Regions from separate parts of the Kocuria atrinae genome, predicted to be linked through region 2. Evidence: riboswitches for the same ligand, from Rfam matches in the RefSeq annotation. Region 2 holds a riboswitch; each other region holds the start of a gene.

Region 1 (3,265 bases), on a different contig from region 2:
CCCCAACCCCTCGAACAGCCCCCGGCACGGTCGGAGCTGTGGTTCCACATTGCGCTGGTCCTGGGTGTGTCACTGGGCTCTTCAGCGGTGTACGCCGTGCTCAACCTGGCCGAGACAATGTCCAGGGGATCGCTCTCGGACGCCGAGGCCACGTTGAACCGGGTGCTGAGCCCAGTGCCCGCCATTGATCTCCTCAGGCAGCTTGCGAGTATCGGTTTCGCCCTGGTCCCGGTGGCGCTCGCGCTTTACCTGATGGCGGGGTCCCTGCCACGGATCAAAAACGTTCTCCGCAGCGTCGGGGTGGACGGTCGCCACCCACTACGTGATGCGGTCTGGGGGATGTGCTTGTTCCTGGTTATGGGGCTGGGAACGCTGGGGCTCTACCAGGTGGGACGCGCGCTGGGCCTCACCGCGGCGATCAATACCTCGGCCCTCAACGAGCACTGGTGGACGGTGCCCGTCCTGATTTTGTCTGCCATACGCCACAGCCTGGTCGAGGAAATCATCGTGGTGGCGTTCCTCTGTGATCGGCTGCGCCGTATCGGGTGGTCCTGGGTCACCATTGCCCTGGTCACCTCGGTCTTCCGCGCCAGTTACCACCTGTATCAAGGCTTTGGCCCCGCGCTGGGCAACGTGGTCATGGGCCTGGTGTTCGTGTGGGTTTACCGCCGCTACGGGCGCCTCGCCCCGTTGCTCATCGCCCATGCGCTGTTGGACATCACCGGTTTCCTGCTACCGCAGCTTTTGGCGGGTTAAAGGGCGACGACGCCCCTGCCGCAACCTTTTCGAGCCAAAGGCAGCGGCGTCGTCAGCGAAAACCTAAATCGTGGCCAAGCCGTCCGGCGTGGTGAAAGAAACTGCCATGACGCCGGGGGTCCCGTTGGGGGATGACCAGGTGACGTCCAGGGAGGCCAGGACGTCTTCAACCGGACCGCCCAACCACTCGGTCACGCGCTCCGAGGAACCTGCGATCTCCATACCCGCCAGCTGAACGTCAGTGATGCGCGCCTGGGACGGGTGCATCTCGGGCTCGGATTCAAAACGAACCATGAACGGCAACTGGGGGTCCGCGATCAAACCCTTCACGCCGATCTGGCGCCACTCCAGCTGGCGGCCGTCCGGGAACAACCGGAAACCCGGTACGGAGGGGCGGCCCAACTTGTCCTCGTAGGGGGTAAGATCCTGAACCTCGACCACCCAGCCGAGCCAACCTCCACCGGCCTCGGAGCGGGCGCGGACGGCCTGACCGAACGGCGCCTTGTCCGCGGCGGGGTGCTCGAGAACCTCGACCACTTCCACGTACTGGTGACCCGTGAGGGGCAGGATCATGTTTCGCGTTCCGAAGCGCGGGTGGATTCCGCCCTTGACCGGTTCGATCCCTAGCTGATCGGCAATCCGTTCCGTGGTGGCTTCAAGACCATCGGATTGTGCTGCGAATGAGACATGATCCAGTTTCATGGTCACATCGTGACACCGCGCACAGTGGTCTCCAAATCGAGAGCTGAAACATGACCGTGTGACGCGGGTAACTCAGCTTGACGTTCTAGGCACCGGCTCCGGACAATGAAGTGCAGGTCACGAGAGTCAGCGAGAAGCCCCAGCTAGCTGACCGGCAACCCTCCCTCCGCGGTGGGGTGCCCTGGGTGAGGACCGGGCCGCACCGCAATTCTTCGGTGTTGGCAAGCGCGGGTCACAGGTGCCCGATCGCTGCACGGGCATCGTGCTGCGGATCGTTCACCGGGCCCCTGATGTTGAAAGGGAGTGCGGTATGAGCCCCGCAGCCACCCCGTCCAGCCCGCAGGGTTGGGCATTCGAAACCCGTCAGATCCACGCGGGCCAGGAGCCTGACCCCACCACCGGTTCACGGGCACTGCCGATCCACCAGACCACCTCCTACGTGTTCCCGGATGCGGAGACAGCGGCCAACCGTTTTGCCCTGGCGGAACTCGGCCCCATTTACACGCGTCTGACTAACCCGACTACGGAAGTGGTCGAAAATCGAGTCGCTTCTCTCGAGGGCGGCGTGGGCGCACTGATGCTCAGCTCGGGCCAAGCCGCCTCTACCTTTGCGATCCTGAACCTGGGCGGCGCCGGAACCCACGTGGTGGCCAGCCCGTCAATGTACGGCGGCACGTACAACCTGTTGCATCACACGCTGCCCAAGATGGGTGTGGAGACCACCTTCGTTTCTGATCCGGACGATCCCGAGGCCTGGCGCGCTGCAGTTCGGCCCAACACGGTGGCGTTCTTCGGGGAGACCATCCCCAATCCGCGCAATGACGTGCTGGACATCGAAGCCATTTCCGCAGTCGCCCACGAATCCGGTGTGCCGTTGATCGTGGACAACACGATTGCCACGCCGTACCTGATCCGACCGATCGAGTGGGGCGCTGACATCGTGGTGCACTCGGCCACCAAATTCATGGGCGGTCACGGAACGGCCATCGGTGGCATGATCGTGGATGCGGGCAACTTCGACTTCGGTCAGGATCCGCAGCGCTTCCCGGCCTTCAATGAGCCGGACGCGTCCTACAACGGTCTGGTCTATGCTCAGGCCCTCGGTCAGGACGGCATCTTCGGAGTGAATCTGTCCTACATTCTCAAGGCTCGCGTGCAGTTGCTGCGCGACCTGGGGTCGTCGATTTCCCCGTTCAACGCGTTCCTCATCGAGCAGGGCATCGAGACACTCTCCCTGCGCATGGATCGCCACGTGGCCAACGCCCAGAAGGTCGCGGAGTGGCTCGAGGCGCGCGACGACGTTCGTGCGGTCTCCTATGCGGGCCTCGCCTCCTCGCCGTGGCACGAACGCGGCAAGAAATACGCTCCCAAGGGTGCGGGTTCCGTGCTCGGTTTCGTACTTGACGGTGGACGCGAGGCGGGCACCGCATTCGTGGATGCCCTGACCTTGCACTCCAACGTGGCCAACATCGGCGATGCGCGCTCCCTGGTGATCCACCCGGCCTCGACCACTCACTCGCAGTTGACCGACCAGGAACAGCGGGCAACCGGTATCGAGCCCGGCTTCGTGCGGCTGTCCGTGGGTTTGGAGAATATTGACGACATCCTGGCCGATCTGGAATCCGGTTTCGAGGCCGTGGCCGCGCTGGGTGGCGCAGCGGCGTCGTCGGGTGAGGGAGGACCGCAGGCGTGACCATCGTGGGAGGCGGGACCGCTGACTCGCTCGTGCGTGAGGACGGCGTGGTGGGCTACATCGACGTCGGGCCCCTGACCTTGGAGTCCGGGTACCGTCTCCCTCGTGCGCGGC
Region 2 (3,265 bases):
CAATTCGGTCCTGTGGGTCGTCCGAGTGGGACTGCTCGCGAGCGCCACGAGCCACATCATGGCCGGCACCGAACTCACGCTGCGGGCCATGCGCGCCGAGCGGCACACGGTGCAGAGCACGATTCAGGACTTCAAGCTTCAGCTCACGGGCAAGCAGCGGAGGCGCCCTCGCGGCCGACGTCGCTCGGTCCCCCAGATCATCGCCCGCTCCATGCGCTCCACGGGCGTGGTGCTCGGCCTGTTCACGGCCTACCACGTAGCGGATCTGACGGTGGGTGCGCGCCCGGCGGCGTCGTCGAAGCATCGGCACGGGGACGCCTACGGGAACCTGGTGGCAAGCCTGTCCCGCCCGAGCGTCGCATTCTTCTACACCGCCTCGATGGCGGCCTTGGCCGGCCACATGATTCACGGCGTGCGCACGGCCGCCATGGACGCCGGCTTCACGACCACCGAACAGCGCGCCCAGCTGACCGAGGCCGTAGCCAAGCTGGTGGGCACCGCTGTGGCTCTCGGAAACGTCACCATCCCCGCGGCCGTGCAGGCCAAGGTGGTGCGCTGATGCTGCTGACCGTGCACGTGTGGCGGCAGGCCACCGCGGAGGACCAGGGCAATTTCGTGGCCGTGAGCCCGGTCGAGGCTCGCGAGGACATGAGCATTCTGGACCTGCTCGATGCCGTCAACGAAACCCTCACCCGCCAGGGCGATGACCCCGTCAGCTTTGACGACGGCTGCCGCGAAGGTATCTGCGGCAAGTGCGGCGTGACCGTGGACGGCGTGCCCCACGGCCCGGACAAGAACCAGGCCTCGTGCACGCAGTCACTGCGGGCCTACCGCGACGGGGACGAGATCTTCATCGAACCCATGCGCGCGGGCTCGTTCCCGGTCAAGAAGGACCTGTCCGTGGACAAGAAGGCTCTGCGCCGAGTGGCCAAGGAAGCCAAATTCCCGGTCGCGCTCAAGGCCCTGAGTAACGCCGGTTGCATCAGCTGCGGGGCGTGCGTGGCCGCGTGCCCCAACGGTTCCGGCCAGTTGTACGTGGGCACGTTGCTCAAGGAACTTCCGCCGTTGGCCAAGACCCCGGAGGAGCGCAACGAGCGCTCGAGCAAAGTTCTGGACGCCGCCGAGCACGAGTTCGGCCCCTGCTCCCTACTGGGCGACTGCATGGAGGTCTGCCCCGCGGGCCTCCCGCTGGAGAACCTCACCGAGGTCGCCCGGGAAAATCTCCGCCGGATGAACCCGGAGAAGTACGCCTAATCAGCGTGGCCACGCGGGAGGCGCCGCGCGGCGGCGTCGGCGGTCGTCTCGCACCGTGGTCACCTGCGGGCCCCGGTTTGTGAACGCCGCCACCCACGCGACACAATGGACTCACCATCCCGAGCGGCCGAGAGACCTGGATCGAAGACGCCGCAGCAACCCGCAGTGATCGGCCTACTGCACGGTGCTACCGCCAGGACCGATGGAGTGCTGCGCGGCCCCGGGCAGTGTTCGGACGGGAGCTGTACGCGGCCGACAAGGAGGAGCCCTATGGCCGAGCACCAGTTCGGTTTCCGCACCCGTGCACTGCACGCAGGCGGCACCCCGGACGCCGAGCACGGCGCCCGTTCCGTTCCGATCTACCAGACCAGCTCGTTCGTCTTCAAAGACGCCGACGACGCCGCCAACCTCTTCGCGCTGCAGAAGTACGGCAACATCTACTCGCGCATCGGCAACCCCACCGTGGCTGCCTTGGAGGAGCGCATCGCGTCCCTCGAGGGTGGTATCGGTGCGGTAGCAACCTCCTCCGGCATGGCGGCCGAGTTCATCACCTTTGCCGCGCTGTGCGGGCAGGGCGATCACGTGGTCGCCTCCTCGCAGCTCTACGGCGGAACCGTCACGCAGTTGGATGTAACCCTGCGCCGCTTCGGTGTGGAGACCACCTTTGTTCCCGGCACCGATCCCGCCGATTACAAGGCGGCCATCACCGAGAACACCAAGGCCGTTTACACCGAGCTCGTGGCCAACCCGTCCGGTGAAATTGCCGATCTGGAAGGCCTCGCGGAAGTCGCCCACGAGGCCGGTCTGCCGCTGATCGTGGACGCCACGCTCAACACCCCGTACCTGTGCCGCCCGTTCGAGCACGGTGCGGACATCGTGATCCACTCGGTCACCAAGTTCCTGGGCGGCCACGGCAACACCCTGGGCGGTGTGGTGGTCGAAGCCGGTCGCTTCAACTGGGGCAACGGCAAGTTCCCTGCCATGACCGAACCGGTCCCCTCGTACAACAACGTGACCTGGTGGGGGAACTTCGGTGAGTACGGCTTCCTGACCAAGCTGCGTTCCGAGCAGCTGCGCGACATCGGTCCATCGCTGACCCCGCAGGCCGCGTGGAACCTGCTGCAGGGAGTGGAAACCCTCCCCCAGCGCATGGACGCCCACGTGGCGAACGCGCAAGAGGTCGTGCAGTGGCTGGCCACCGATCCGCGCATCGGCTACGTGAACTACGCGGGTCTCGAAGATCACCCGCACCACGAACGCGCCCAGAAGTACTTGCCCCAGGGCATCGGTTCCGTGTTCGCCTTCGGTGTAGCCGGCACCGATCAGCTCAGCGGCCGCGAAGTGGGCGGCCGGTTCATCGAGAACCTGCAGCTGGCCTCGCACCTGGCCAACATTGGTGACGCCCGCACCCTGGTGCTGCACCCGGCGTCCACCACCCACCAGCAGCTCACCTCCGAGCAGCTGGAATCCGGCGGCGTGAGGGAAGACCTGATTCGCATTTCCGTGGGTCTCGAGGACCCCGCGGACATCCTGTGGGATCTGGACCAGGCACTGACCGCCGCGACCGGGATCAACCGCGAGGGCGACGTCGTCGAAACCGTGACGCCCGCAGCGGCCACCGCCGAACCCACGTCCGAAAAAGCTGCCGAAGGAGTCCACGCATGAGCACCGAACGCACCTGGGTGGGCCCCAGCGCCCCCGAGCGACTGAACATCCTGCGCAACACCGAGTCGATCGCGATCGTGGGCATGTCCAATAAGCCCGCGCGGGCCAGCTACTTCGTGGCCACGTATCTACTGTCTTCGTCCCCGTACCGCGTGTACTTCGTGAACCCCGTGTTGGACGAGGTGCTGGGCCAGAAGATCTACCCCTCGCTCGCGGACCTGCCCGAGGTCCCGGACATGGTGGACGCGTTCCGCAAGGACTCCGATCTGCCCGGCGTGGCCCAGGAGGCCGTGGACCTCGGCGCCAAGACCGTGTGGATGCAGCTGGGCTCGTGGAGTGAGGAAGC
Region 3 (3,265 bases), on a different contig from region 2:
CGCACTCATCGTGCTCTTCATCTACGGTGCAGTGACCGGCCGCAAGGGCGCTCGTCGCTGATCCACGGCTTCACTGAACAGGGGCGTCACCTTCGGGTGGCGCCCCTGTTTTGTGCCCTGACCATGTTTGATCCGCGAGATACTGGTAACCATGTCTGACGCTCCCTTGACCATGACCCCCGAATTCGACCTGGCCACTCGCGACCACTCCCGGCGCGTGGTCGTTCTCGGGTCCACAGGATCCATCGGCACGCAAGCGCTCGACGTCGTCGCCTCCGCGCGACAGTTGAGGCGGCCGGGGGAGGACGACGCCGCCGCAGGGCACCCACCGCTGTCGGTCACGGCCTTGGCCGCGGGAACGTCAAATCTTGCCCTGTTGGCCGAGCAGGCTGTCCGCGAACGAGTGGCGGCGGTCGGAACCAGCGGCACCGCCGAGCACGCGAGGGAGCTGAGAGAGCTCATCTCCCAACGGGCGGTGGGGGAGGGACTCACGGGGTTCAACCCGGAAATCTTCCACGGGCCGGACGCTTCGACACGCGTGGCCGAATGGTCCGACTCTGACGTAGTGCTCAACGGCATCACCGGGTCGATCGGATTGGCACCGACTCTTGCCGCCCTGCACGCTGGAAAACCCGTGGCTCTGGCTAACAAGGAGTCCCTGATCGCTGGCGGCCCTCTGGTCAAGCAGGCCGCAGGGGCAACCGGACTGGAAACTCCGTTGATCCCGGTGGATTCCGAGCACTCCGCACTGGCTCAGGCGCTGCGGGGAGGGCGTACAAGCGAGGTGGACCGATTGATCCTGACCGCGTCCGGCGGTCCGTTCCGCGGAATGAAGCGCGAAGACCTGCAGGCGGTGACTCCCGAGCAGGCCCTCAAGCACCCCACATGGGATATGGGGGTCATGGTGACGACGAACTCGGCAACCATGGTCAACAAAGCCCTCGAAGTTCTGGAAGCCTCCTTGCTCTTCGACATCGAGCTGGATCGGATCGACGTGACCGTGCACCCGCAGTCCGTGGTGCACTCCATGGTGCAGTTCGTGGACGGTTCCACGCTGGCCCAGGCCTCACCGCCCGACATGCGCTTGCCCATCGCCCTGGGTATCGGGTGGCCGCACAGAATTACCGGTGCAGCGGCACCCTGCGATTGGACACAAGCCGCGCAGTGGACCTTCGAGCCGCTGGATTCCGAGGCATTCCCCGCGATCGATCTGATGAAGCACGCCGGAAACCTGGGTGGCACATGGCCCGCCGTCTTCAATGCCGCCAATGAGCAGGCCGTGTATGCCTTCCACCGGGGTGAGGTGAAGTTCACGGACATCGTGGACACCGTGGCTGCAGTTGTGGACGAACACGAGGGCGAGAGATCCCCTCGGCTCGAGGATGTTCTCGGCGCGGAGGAATGGGCCAGGGATCGCGCGGATCGGCTGATAGCGCAGCGTTTTAGGACACGCTGAGCACGGCCTACCCTGTGTTAGGATTGGCACCGGATGACGAGATCCGGCGCGAAGCTCTGGCTGGCCGGACGGCAACCCTCTCCCGTAGCGGGGTGCCCCAGATGACCATCCGGCCGCGGTTAACGTAGCTCCCGGCAAGTGCGGTTTCCCGAATCAACTAGCACGAGCCCTACGACTGCGGTGTGTCCTCGACGCACCGCATTTCGTTGTTAATCGCCCAGAACATTCCACACCTCGGAAAGGCACATCGTGCGATCTCACCGTTTGATCCCCCTTGCGCTGGCCACCACCATCGGCCTCACCCTGACCGCGTGCGGCGGCGGAGACTCAGAATCCTCCGATCCCGCTGCTGACGGCACCATTACCATCGGCATTGTCGGCTCGGAGCCCGCACATGACGCCCTCAAGGAAGTTGCTGCCGAGAACGACATCACCGTGGAGTACGTTGATTTCAGCGACTACAACCAGCCGAACCCCGCGACCAAGAGCGGTGATGTGGACATGAACTGGTTCCAGCACACGGCGTACCTGGCTGACTACAACAACAACTCCGGTGACACGATTACCCCGGTGGGATCCACCGCGATCTACCCGTTGGGAATGTACTCCAGCAAGTACGACTCCGTGGACCAGCTCAAGGAAGGCGACGAGGTCGCCATTCCAAACGACTCGATTAACTTGGGTCGCGCGCTGAACCTGCTTAAGCAGGAGGGCCTGGTCGAGTTCACCAAGGACACGATTGCCCCGACCGAAGGCGACATCGACACCGAGAAGTCCAAGGTTTCCGTTCGCCCCGTGTCTGCCGAGCAGACGGTTCTGTCGATGGATTCCGTGGCCGCCTCAGTGGTGAACAACGACTTCCTGGGCCGCGCGGACATTGACCCGAACTCCGCCCTCGCCACGGATGACCCGGAGACGGACAGCGCAAGGGTCTTCAACAACCTGTTCGCCGCCACCGAGGCCAATGCGGACAACGAGACGCTCAAGCAGGTTGCAAGCTTCTATTACGATCCCAAGGTCTTGGAGGCGGAGGACGAGGAGAGCAAGGGCACGGCCGTTCCGACCGAGGTGGACCAGCAGGAACTCAAGGACCTCTTGAAGCGGTACCAGGAAGACCTGAAGGAACAGACCCAGTGACCGAAGTATCCAGTGAGCGCACCCTGGTGCGCTTCCGGGATGTCAGCAAGGTCTACACGGGCGGATCCAAGCGGGAACCCCGCGTGGTCAACGCCGTGGACAACGTCACCCTGGACATCACCAAGGGCGAGATCTTTGCGGTGATCGGGTACTCCGGTGCCGGCAAGTCCACGCTCGTGCGTCTGATCAACGGCCTGGAGCCCATCAGCTCCGGTTCCTTGGAAGTCGCGGGCAACCGGGTGGACGGCAAGTCCGAAACCCAGTTGGCACCGATCCGTCGCAAGATCGGCATGATCTTCCAGCAGTTCAACCTGTTCAACTCCCGCACCGTGGCCGGGAACATCGAATACCCGCTCAAGCGCGCCGGCTGGAAGCCGGAGGAACGCAAGCAACGGGTTACCGAGCTTCTGGATTTTGTGGGGCTGACGGAGCGGGCCAAGAACTATCCGGAGCAGTTGTCCGGCGGTCAAAAACAGCGCGTGGGTATTGCTCGCGCGCTGGCTTCCAACCCGGAACTGCTGCTCGCGGACGAATCGACCTCGGCATTGGACCCGGAGACGACCCAGGAAGTCCTCGGACTGCTCAAGCGAGTGAACCGTGAACTGGGGATCACCATCGTGCTGATCACTCACGAGATGGATGTGGTGCGTTCCATCGCGGACCGGGTGGCTG

Evidence for each region. A riboswitch is a leader RNA that binds a small molecule or an ion and turns the genes downstream of it on or off. The one in region 2 is predicted to bind S-adenosylmethionine.
Region 1: it holds a riboswitch for S-adenosylmethionine, as region 2 does, so the genes downstream of both, ABD283_RS09895 (bifunctional o-acetylhomoserine/o-acetylserine sulfhydrylase) here and ABD283_RS04670 (O-acetylhomoserine aminocarboxypropyltransferase/cysteine synthase family protein) in region 2, are expected to answer to the same signal.
Region 3: it holds a riboswitch for S-adenosylmethionine, as region 2 does, so the genes downstream of both, ABD283_RS09670 (MetQ/NlpA family ABC transporter substrate-binding protein) here and ABD283_RS04670 (O-acetylhomoserine aminocarboxypropyltransferase/cysteine synthase family protein) in region 2, are expected to answer to the same signal.

What each region holds. Positions count from the first base shown of each region.
Region 1 is NZ_BAAAQA010000018.1:125,425-128,689, reverse strand. It holds gene ABD283_RS09905 (CPBP family intramembrane glutamic endopeptidase) at 1-756, shown strand, start outside; gene ABD283_RS09900 (VOC family protein) at 820-1,458, opposite strand; SAM riboswitch class IV at 1,574-1,692, shown strand; gene ABD283_RS09895 (bifunctional o-acetylhomoserine/o-acetylserine sulfhydrylase) at 1,769-3,151, shown strand; gene metX (homoserine O-acetyltransferase MetX) at 3,148-3,265, shown strand, end outside.
Region 2 is NZ_BAAAQA010000008.1:18,679-21,943, forward strand. It holds gene ABD283_RS04660 (succinate dehydrogenase cytochrome b subunit) at 1-559, shown strand, start outside; gene ABD283_RS04665 (2Fe-2S iron-sulfur cluster-binding protein) at 559-1,254, shown strand; SAM riboswitch class I at 1,366-1,463, shown strand; gene ABD283_RS04670 (O-acetylhomoserine aminocarboxypropyltransferase/cysteine synthase family protein) at 1,525-2,919, shown strand; gene ABD283_RS04675 (CoA-binding protein) at 2,916-3,265, shown strand, end outside.
Region 3 is NZ_BAAAQA010000018.1:77,159-80,423, reverse strand. It holds gene ABD283_RS09680 (GlsB/YeaQ/YmgE family stress response membrane protein) at 1-61, shown strand, start outside; gene dxr (1-deoxy-D-xylulose-5-phosphate reductoisomerase) at 173-1,456, shown strand; SAM riboswitch class IV at 1,489-1,603, shown strand; gene ABD283_RS09670 (MetQ/NlpA family ABC transporter substrate-binding protein) at 1,706-2,593, shown strand; gene ABD283_RS09665 (methionine ABC transporter ATP-binding protein) at 2,590-3,265, shown strand, end outside.